DNA from 3 places in the Rossellomorea sp. ABR4_012 genome. Region 1 is predicted to be linked to each of the others. Evidence: riboswitches for the same ligand, from Rfam matches in the RefSeq annotation. Region 1 holds a riboswitch; each other region holds the start of a gene.
What was found. Region 1 has a riboswitch for S-adenosylmethionine ahead of ACXAFV_RS20465 (YezD family protein). Riboswitches for the same ligand answer to the same signal wherever they lie in the genome.

Region 1 (3,282 bases):
CTCATCCATGGAACAAAAGATATTACGGAAGCAAAATCACTCTATCATCGATATTTCAGCTGAATGATGAAGAAGGCCCGTCCCTCGATGCATTAACGCGTTAGAGGGGCGGGCCTTTTCCATCATATCTTGTTCATATGCATCATAAACTACATTAAGCCTTTGGCCAGCAAGTCATTACAACCCGGAAAAAGGAGGTTTTATGATGAATGTTTGGGTCGTGTTGTTGAATCTTCTGATGTTTATTGTTCTTATTGGTGTTTTAATTTATTTGCAAAAAAGGAAGGTTTCTTTTTCAAAGAGGGTGTTCACAGCTCTTGGTCTCGGCATCGTATTTGGCTTTGTCCTGCAGTGGTTGTATGATCCCGGTGATGAAAATCTACTTCAGTCGATCGAGTGGTATAATATCGTCGGCAGCGGCTATATCAAGCTTCTGCAAATGATTGTCATGCCGCTTGTGTTTGTGTCGATCATTTCTGCTTTTACTAAACTGAAACAATCCCACAATCTGGGCAAAATTTCTGTGTTGATACTCGGCCTGTTAGTTGGAACGACGGCTGTTGCAGCAGCTGTAGGAATCGCGACGACCGCAGCATTTGATCTGGAAGCTATACAGATTGAACAAGGTGATGCAGAAGCGGCGAGAGGGGCACAGCTTGAAGAGCGTGCAGCGGCCATGGAAGGCCAGAGCTATCCGCAAAAAATCCTCGAGCTGCTCCCGGCCAATCCGTTCTATGACTTTACAGGTCAGCGTGCGACATCAACGATTGCTGTCGTCATCTTCGCTGCATTTATTGGGGTAGCATATCTTGGAGCTCAAAGAAAAGATCCGGAAGCAGCTTCGTTTTTTAAGAGAATGGTGGATTCCGTTTATTCGGTCATTATGAGAATCGTCACATTGGTATTGAGACTTACTCCATATGGCGTGTTGGCGATCATGGCAAAGACGGTCGCTTTAAGTGACTTCGATGCCATCACCAAACTTGGTGAATTTGTAGTTGCTTCATATATTGCTTTGCTCATCATGTTTGTCATTCATCTCATTATGTTGACACTTGCAGGATTAAACCCTGTAACGTATGTGAGAAAAGTATTACCTGTTTTAACGTTTGCTTTCACTTCGAGGTCCAGTGCAGGAACACTCCCGTTGAATATCCATACCCAGACGAGAAAGCTGGGCGTTTCAGAAGGGATCGCTAACTTTTCTGGATCATTCGGGCTTTCTATTGGTCAAAATGGATGTGCAGGAGTATATCCTGCCATGCTTGCCGTCATGATTGCGCCGACTGTGGGGATCAATCCATTGACTCCTTCTTTCATTTTGACGCTCATCCTGATCGTTGCCATTTCCTCTTTTGGAGTCGCAGGGGTCGGTGGAGGAGCCACATTTGCCGCTATCCTCGTGCTATCTGCGATGGACCTGCCGATCGCACTTGCCGGTCTTTTGATATCTGTAGAACCGCTGATTGACATGGGGAGGACTGCAGTTAATGTCAGCGGGGCTATGACTTCAGGCGTGATTACAAGTAAAGTGACCGGAGAATTGGCTTCCGAAGTTTATAATGAGGGGCAGGTGGCAGAAGAGTAACCACTATTTGTATACCACTAAATAATTGAATGAATAATATATTAAGTGAAATCAAGAAAATGAGATTTATTGAACTTTTATTAAAGTTTATAAATCTTATCGAAAAACTCGGGTTGACATCTTTCGGAAACGTGATATTATTTAGAATATTAAATTAAATATTTCTTATCCAGAGCGGTGGAGGGACCTGGCCCATTGAAACCCGGCAACCTACTTTTATCTAGTAAGGTGCTAATTCCAGCAAAATGTGGAGTCATTTTGGAAGATAAGGTAACCTATACCTGAACAGCCTTCCAGAATGGAAGGCTGTTTTTTCTTTCAGACTATGACTGGATAAGACGAAGTTTGGGGGAATCTTGTGGCAAATCAAGACAATCAAGAAGCATTTGATGAAGTTGTTGAAAATGTGAAGTCGATGTTAAAGACGATGAAATACGGGTCGATTACAGTCGTGGTCCAGGATGGAAAAGTTGTACAGCTGGAGAAAAATGAAAAGGTTAGACTTAAATAAACTGAAATGCTGACTAGACAAACTAGAGGCGTTTAACACTCTGAGGGAATCCCTTTCTGTGTTTGACGTCTCTTTTTCTTTTTTCAGCTCAGTAAAGGGGGTTGTATATTGTTAACCTATCAAAATTGGAAGTACCCAAACTTTTCTTTCCGCGTTGATGAAACCTATAAAGGTGCCTTGAATGTTCTCCAGTGGTCTTATGAACATTTCGGAGATGATATCGTGTATGCGTGCAGTTTCGGAATTGAGGGAATTGTACTGGTTGATTTGATCTCCAAGGTCAAACCTTCGGCAAAAATTATCTTTCTGGATACAGACGTACATTTCGAAGAAACGTACGAAACGATTGAAAAAGTCAGAAACAGGTATCCCGACTTAATCATTACGTTCAAGAAATCAACATTGTCATTAGATGAACAGGCTGTGAAATATGGTGAAAAATTGTGGGAGAACGATCCCAATCAATGCTGCCGCTTAAGAAAACTCATTCCGCTGGAAGAAGCATTATCAGAAGGGCATGCCTGGATCTCAGGATTGCGGAGAGAACAGTCAGAAAGCAGGAGCAATGTGAATTTCATTAATAAGGATGAAAAGTTTAAATCGATAAAAATTTGCCCGCTCATCCATTGGACGTGGAAAGAAGTGTGGAGGTATGTCCACAAACACCAACTTCCTTACAACACACTCCATGATAAAGGCTATCCCAGTATTGGGTGTTCCCACTGTACGGCACCTGCCTATAACATGGACGACTTACGCTCAGGCAGATGGAAAGGCTCAGGTAAGACAGAATGCGGTCTTCATTAAGGAGGGGGAAGATCGTTGCTTGAAGTGACTGCACTTCTTGTATGTCTATTTTTTGCGATGAACATCGGTGCGAGTGGAGCGGCTGCATCGATGGGTGTGGCTTATGGTGCAGGTGCGGTGAAAAACATGAGAACAGCCTTATTGATATGCTCTGCCGGGGTGTTTCTCGGCGCTGTGCTGGGAGGCGGGGAAGTGGTGAAAACGATCAGTTCAGGAATTATCCCGCCAGGCATCCTTACTATTGAGATCGTGGTTATTATCCTGCTTTCTGCTACTCTATCGCTGTTTCTGGCCAACCTGATGGGCATTCCGCTGTCGACCAGTGAGGTAACGGTCGGGGCAGTTGTTGGAGCGGGTGTCGCATATAAGGTTCTAT
Region 2 (3,282 bases), on a different contig from region 1:
GTGATGATGGATGTGTTGACTTGGGCGCACAGCTGGACAGGGGCTGCTCTCCTAAGTGTAGATTTAATCAATGCGTGATTAATATGGTACACTTTTATTAAAATCTCTCAACTGTATATAGAAAGAGAAGGAAGCAGCATATAAGAAAGGTTGATACGATGTTCATAGAATTTATTGCGACAACATTAGAAGATGCTATATTAATTGAACAATCTGGGGCCGATCGGATTGAGCTAGTATCCGCAATAACAGAGGGCGGCTTAACACCAAGTCACTCCTTAATCGAAGCCGTAGTTAACCGTGTAAGCATTCCGGTCAATGTGATGGTAAGGCCGCATAGCCAATCATTTTGTTACTCTTATGACGACTTTTTGATCATGAAAAATGATATTAAAATAATCCGTTCATTAGGTGCAAATGGTGTTGTACTAGGAGTGTTGAATGAGAAACATGAAGTTAACCAACACATGCTTGAAGAGTTATTGATGGAATGCAATGGTTTAGAGGTTACATTTCACCGGGCAATTGATTGTACAGTCAATCCTGTTCAAGCGGCTAAAACATTAGCCCAATACAAAGAAATAACAACGATTTTAACTTCTGGAGGAAATGTTGAATTTTCCAGCCGCCTGCAAACCATTCAGCAAATGAAAACAGCATGTGGGCATATTTCTATTTTGGTTGGAAGTGGATTAAATGCAAGCAATATTTGTACTGTTCATTCAACAGTAAATACAGGATATTATCATTTTGGTACAGCTGTGCGAAAAAATCATAGTCTCATCGAAGGAATTCATCTAGAAAAAGCGAAAGAAATGGTTCAACTATTAAAAGGTCAACAAGAATAATGGTAATAATAATACGAAAAGCAGCACAAGAAGAGTAGAAGGGGACGGTTCCCACTCTACTTTTACAAAAAAATGAACCTCATCATCAAAAAACTTCACTGGACTGCCGGTTTCAGCGTATAAAGTAGGATAAGAGCAGTCCCTTAGTTAACCCAATTCCCCCACTAATGAAAATACAATCCACTTTCCGCATTTACGTTCCACTTTTGGAATATACGATCCACTTTCCATATTTACATGCCACTCTTGGAAAATACAATCCACTTTCCCCGTTTATCAACCAACTTGTCGAAAAATCGTTAGCTAAGGGCTCAGGGGGACAATGAGATTAATAAACTCCTGGATAGGGTTCAAACTAAAGTAAACCGATAGGAAATAAAGCTGTCTGTAACAATCGAATGAATTTTTTTAAAATACTAAAAATAGTATTGACGAGGGAATGAATCCACTTTATAATCCAATTCATACTCAAATAGCAAGTAATACCAAATCAAACATTATATCTCTTATCAAGAGCGGCGGAGGGATAGGCCCGATGAAGCCCGGCAACCTACAGGATCAGACTGTAAAGGTGCCAATTCCTACAGATCCCATACGGATCTGGAAGATAAGGGGAGGAGCATGTTCATTTAGCCCTCTTCTTAAAAGAAGAGGGCTTTTCTGTATACTCTTTTCTTTTCCGCTCTTATCCCTCAAGTGGATCTTCAACTGGAATGAATCAATTCTTATGTATAATGTGAAAATTCGACAATAGGAGGCTGAATGATGTCAACGATTAATGTGGCAATTCTGGGGTTTGGAACAGTAGGGCAAGGAGTCTGTGAAGCAATCGATACTCATCAGGACAGATTGAAGGAAGTACTGGGTAGAGAGGTGAAGGTAAGGGCGATCCTAATCAAAGATCCCGTAAAAGAGAGGAACATTGAATCATCCATCAACGTCACAACAGAGTTCCAAGACATCTTGGATATCCCCGACCTGCACGTGATCTTTGAAGCAATCGTGGGGGAAGAGCCGAGCTATACGTATTTAACCGAAGCCATTGAGAAGGGAATTCATATCGTCACGGCCAATAAAGCGATGTTTGCTAAACATGGTCCTGAGCTATTAGAGCAGGCAAAAAGGAACGGGGTATCGGTCGGATTTGAAGCGACGACAGCCGGAGGAATCCCTGTGATCGGCAGTATCAGGCAGCTTCTGAAGGTGAATGAGATCAGACAAATTCAAGGGATTCTGAATGGGACGTCCAATTTCATCTTATCTCAAATGAGAAAAAGTGGTCTTGCCTTTGATACAGCCTTAAAAATTGCTCAGGACAAGGGTTACGCGGAAGCCGATCCTACAAATGACATCGAAGGCCATGATGCGTTCTATAAATTGCTCATTTTAAGTCAAACAGCTTTTGGCAGACAGCCCGATTGGAAGGATATTCGACGTAAGGGGATATCCCACCTGACTGCAGAGTGGCTCCAGGCAGCGGAATCCTTTCGATTACGGTTCAAGCATGCAGGTTCTCTCAGGCGGGATTCAGTAGACCATATCGAAGGTGAAGTAGAGCCAATCCTTGTTCATGACACCCATCCTTTTTACGGTGTGGAGGATGTAGAGAATGCTATATCCCTCAAGGGTAGTCTTGTAGGAAGAATCACCCTGCTTGGCCCAGGCGCTGGGAAATTGCCTACAGGAAGCGCCATGGTAGAGGATTTTCTGTCGTTGATCGAGAGGAAGTACACGGCCTCTGCCGAAAGCATAGCAAGGACCGGGGAGGTTCTTGTTGAGAGCAGACACCAATGGGTTATGAGGATCTGTGATGATGATGATCAAGACTGGATCTCATCTTTCACTTTAAAGGATCGCATTCAGCTTGGCGATTACTTGTACGTATTTATTGAAGGCAGGAAAGAGACACTGGAATCGCTTCTTCGGACGCATGATCAAATTCAAGCTGTGTCTATTCTGGATGAAATTCCATTGGAAAATGAAGTGAAGACTGGGGCGGCAGTTTTTTAGAAGTAATCTTTATTAAATATGGTCTGATAGAAAGTAGGGGTATCATTGAGTATGATTGTTCAAAAGTTTGGTGGAACCTCTGTTGGTTCTACAGATCGAATCAAGCGTATGGTCTTTCATGTCATGAAGGAAAGGGAAAAAGGCCATGATGTTATCGCAGTGGTATCAGCAATGAATAAAACGACGGATACACTCGTAAGATTGGCAGGGGACCTTTCTGTAAAGCCAAGTAAGAGAGAAATGGATATGCTCTTAAGTACCGGTGAGCAAGTGACGATCTCCCTCTTGACAATGGCCCTGCAGCAAAAGGGGCTGGAAGCCGTATCCCTGACAGGCAGACAGGCGGGAATCCAAACGGACGGAGTATATGGGAATGCCAAGATTACCTCGATCGATACGGATCGGATAACATCGGAGTTATCAA
Region 3 (3,282 bases), on a different contig from region 1:
CAAAATTTCTGGTTCAGTTTTTGTTAAGTCGTTTTTAAAAGAAAAGTGCAATTCATGATTTTCGTTAATCGATGCGAAAAAAATGCTGTCCATTTTATTAATCCCTTTCTTTTGTAATTGATTTCTTAACCAAGTCTCACTTAAATTCATATCAGTAAGAACGGACTGATAAATTTCCCCTTCGATAATAACGGGATATGCAATACCTGCATGTTTTTTTTCAATTCCTAAGTCTTCTATGGTAACCGGAGCTTTATTAGATTGCTTGTACACTGTTAACCTGCCATTTGCTTCTACTATGGCAAGTTCAACATCTTTTATGTCAAATATATCTTTCTCTCTAAGCATTTGAAGAATATTGTCTAAAGAATAACAGAGACGTCTCAAATTCCCAACGAGAAATGTTCCATTTTTTATAACAGCAGTCGGTTCAAATGTGAGAAGTTTACCGATCTTCCGTTTTTTTATAACGATTTTAGAAATAACTTTTTGCAATAAACCTATTGCTATAACTGCTGCAGCAGTATGAATATGCCTAATATTAGGATCAGCAATATCTGCACCTACAACTGCACCTAGTGTTAAAATAATTAAAAAATCGAAAACCGGCAATTCACCTATTGATCGCTTACCCATATATAAAGTAACAATTAATAACAAAGGTAAAATTGTTATAATCCTTCCAAATACAATAAAAATCTCTTTAATCGTCTCCATAAATTTCCCCCTTTAATCAATTCTGAATGGATAGATAATCCCTTTTTGTACTGGTAATGTCCACAACCTGTAAAAAATACAACAAGTTTTTCTTTAACTTCAAAATCGTTTCCGCCTTTAATTGAAATATATAGTTAAAGTGCTCTTTATGTAGTTTTTTATTCATTTACCCTGTATTTGAATATAGTCTATCCAACTCCCCCGGGGCATTTATAGTGAAGAAAGTGGTGAAAGGATTAAATGATGTTGATACTTGTAAAATTAGCTTTTTTGAAGAATCTGATAGTCGGCAGTTTCCGGCGCAAACAATAATTTATCAGCAAGTAAGTAATCTCCAAACTCTATTGTAAAAAAAATTGTTTTGAAAAGATTATTTTTGACTATACTCCAAACCCCAATATAGTTCAAAGTTCCTTTGAACAGGTTAGATAGAATCGTGAGAGATGTTGAATTAGCACCATGGTTTCGAAATTCGTTTCATATTCTATGGAAAAGTCAGTAAGCGTTTTCAACAAAAAAACTGTGACAATCTTCACAGATAAACACTATATAAGAATAAATTCTGATTTGACAGATTATTTCGACTCCGTTATGATGATAAAAATTCAAACAAAAAAATAGAATATTTCCTTATCAAGAGTCGGGGGAGGAACCTGGTCCCGTGATCCCGCAGCAACCGTTACTTGTAACAAGGTGCTAATTCCAGCAAGCAGATGCTTGAAAGATGAGAGGATGGTATATACAGAACCTCTTCCTCATCGGAAGAGGTTTTTTTAGTAGCAGCGCAGGTCGGCTTTTAAAAAAGGCAGTTACGCTGTTATTAAACCAAGTATAACTATAAGATTACTTCTTTCAATTCTCCCTGCCATGGTCATAGTACATTTCATAATAAAGCAAAAAGGAGATTTGTCTTATGAAAAAACAGATTCATTTAAATGGCTTCATCCAAAACTCGCCGTCCCCGCATTCAACCGGATTATGGAAACATGAAAAAGATCAGGGTACGTCGCACAACAGCTTAGCTTATTGGGTGGAAACGGCTCAAACGCTTGAACGCGGGAAATTTGATGCGATGTTCATTGCTGATGTGCTGGGTACCTACAGCGTATATGAAAACAGTCATGATGCAGCAGTCAGGGGCGCGGTACAGCTGCCTGCTCATGATCCGCTCATCCCCATCTCGGCAATGGCCGCGGCAACGGAGCATCTAGGATTTGCGCCAACCATCTCCACGACTTATGCACAGCCTTATTCACTGGCACGGCAGTTATCAACGCTGGACCATTTAACAGGAGGAAGGGTTGCATGGAATGTGGTGACATCCTATTTGGAAAGTGAAGCCGTCAATCTCGGGCTGTCTGGAAGGCTCCCAAAGGAACTCCGATATGACCGTGCTGATGAATTTCTCCAAGTGGTTTATAAGCTGTGGGAACACAGCTGGGAGGACGATGCGGTTGTTTATGATAAAGAAAATGACACGTTTGCTGATCCGAATAGGGTTCATTCGATCAACCACGAAGGAGAGTTTTTCAGAGTGCCGGGCCCTCATCTGGTAGAGCCGTCCCCACAGCGCACCCCGGTATTATTCCAGGCAGGATCTTCTCCAAAAGGAAGGGATTTTGCAGCAAAACATGCAGAAGCAGTATTTACTAAAAATCATTCGCTGGACGGATTGAAACTGTACACAAACGATATCCGCAGACGGGCGGGGGAGCAGGGGAGAAAACCGGATGAACTTCTTATCTTCCCGATGATCCTGCCGATCATTGGGTCAACTGAAGAAGAAGCGTTTGCAAAATATGAAGAACTTACGAGTCACGTCAGCTACGAAGGCACCGCTTCTCTTTTATCAGGTCATACAGGGATTGATTTTTCACAATTTGACCCTGATCAGTATATCGATGACATCGAGACGGATGCCATGCAGGGAAATCTCGATATGTATGGGAAGGATCCAAACAAAAGATGGACGCTCCGTGAAGCGATTAAAAATCATGGGCTTGGCAATGGAACGGTAAAATTCATCGGTACACCTGAGCAAATTGCAGATGAAATCGAGAAATGGGCTGTTGAAGGTGATGCGGATGGTTTTAATATCGCCCAGACGTATTCACCGGGTACATTTAGCGAGTTCGTCGATCATGTGGTTCCCGAACTCCAAAAGCGGGGGATCTACCGCAAGGAATATGAAGGACCAACATTGAGAGAGAACATGTTTGGCAAAGGTCATAAACACTTGCCCGATCATCACCCGGCGAAAAAGCTTGTACCAGTTCATTCATAGGAAGCAACTAATTTGAGTAAGAGAAAGGAGTAGGGAATGAGTCAATTAGCATTGTATACATGGATAGGATTTGCTGTATTTCTTGCAGCTATGTTCGCACTGGGATTAATCAGTGCCAAAAAGACAAAAAGCGTCAGCGATTTTGCCATTGGCGGTGGTAGTCTCGGACCTTATGTGTTGGGTCTTTCCTTTGCCGCCACCTACCTGAGCGCGGCCACCTTCCTCGGCTACCCGGGCTGGTCGCATGATTGGGGGCTTTCGAATCTTTGGCTGTTTTTAGC

Region 2: linked by a shared signal. The riboswitch ahead of ACXAFV_RS15605 (homoserine dehydrogenase) and the one ahead of ACXAFV_RS20465 (YezD family protein) in region 1 are both predicted to bind S-adenosylmethionine.
Region 3: linked by a shared signal. The riboswitch ahead of ACXAFV_RS00835 (LLM class flavin-dependent oxidoreductase) and the one ahead of ACXAFV_RS20465 (YezD family protein) in region 1 are both predicted to bind S-adenosylmethionine.

What each region holds. Positions count from the first base shown of each region.
Region 1 covers NZ_JBSWVK010000006.1:136,422-139,703, forward strand. The annotation lists gene ACXAFV_RS20455 (MoeB/ThiF family adenylyltransferase) at 1-63, shown strand, start outside; gene ACXAFV_RS20460 (L-cystine transporter) at 206-1,588, shown strand; SAM riboswitch class I at 1,751-1,860, shown strand; gene ACXAFV_RS20465 (YezD family protein) at 1,947-2,099, shown strand; gene ACXAFV_RS20470 (phosphoadenylyl-sulfate reductase) at 2,208-2,906, shown strand; gene ACXAFV_RS20475 (inorganic phosphate transporter) at 2,964-3,282, shown strand, end outside.
Region 2 covers NZ_JBSWVK010000003.1:511,977-515,258, forward strand. The annotation lists gene ACXAFV_RS15600 (copper homeostasis protein CutC) at 159-848, shown strand; SAM riboswitch class I at 1,352-1,462, shown strand; gene ACXAFV_RS15605 (homoserine dehydrogenase) at 1,614-2,858, shown strand; gene ACXAFV_RS15610 (aspartate kinase) at 2,910-3,282, shown strand, end outside.
Region 3 covers NZ_JBSWVK010000001.1:162,692-165,973, reverse strand. The annotation lists gene ACXAFV_RS00840 (DUF421 domain-containing protein) at 1-717, opposite strand, end outside; SAM riboswitch class I at 1,345-1,448, shown strand; gene ACXAFV_RS00835 (LLM class flavin-dependent oxidoreductase) at 1,631-3,001, shown strand; gene ACXAFV_RS00830 (sodium:solute symporter family transporter) at 3,038-3,282, shown strand, end outside.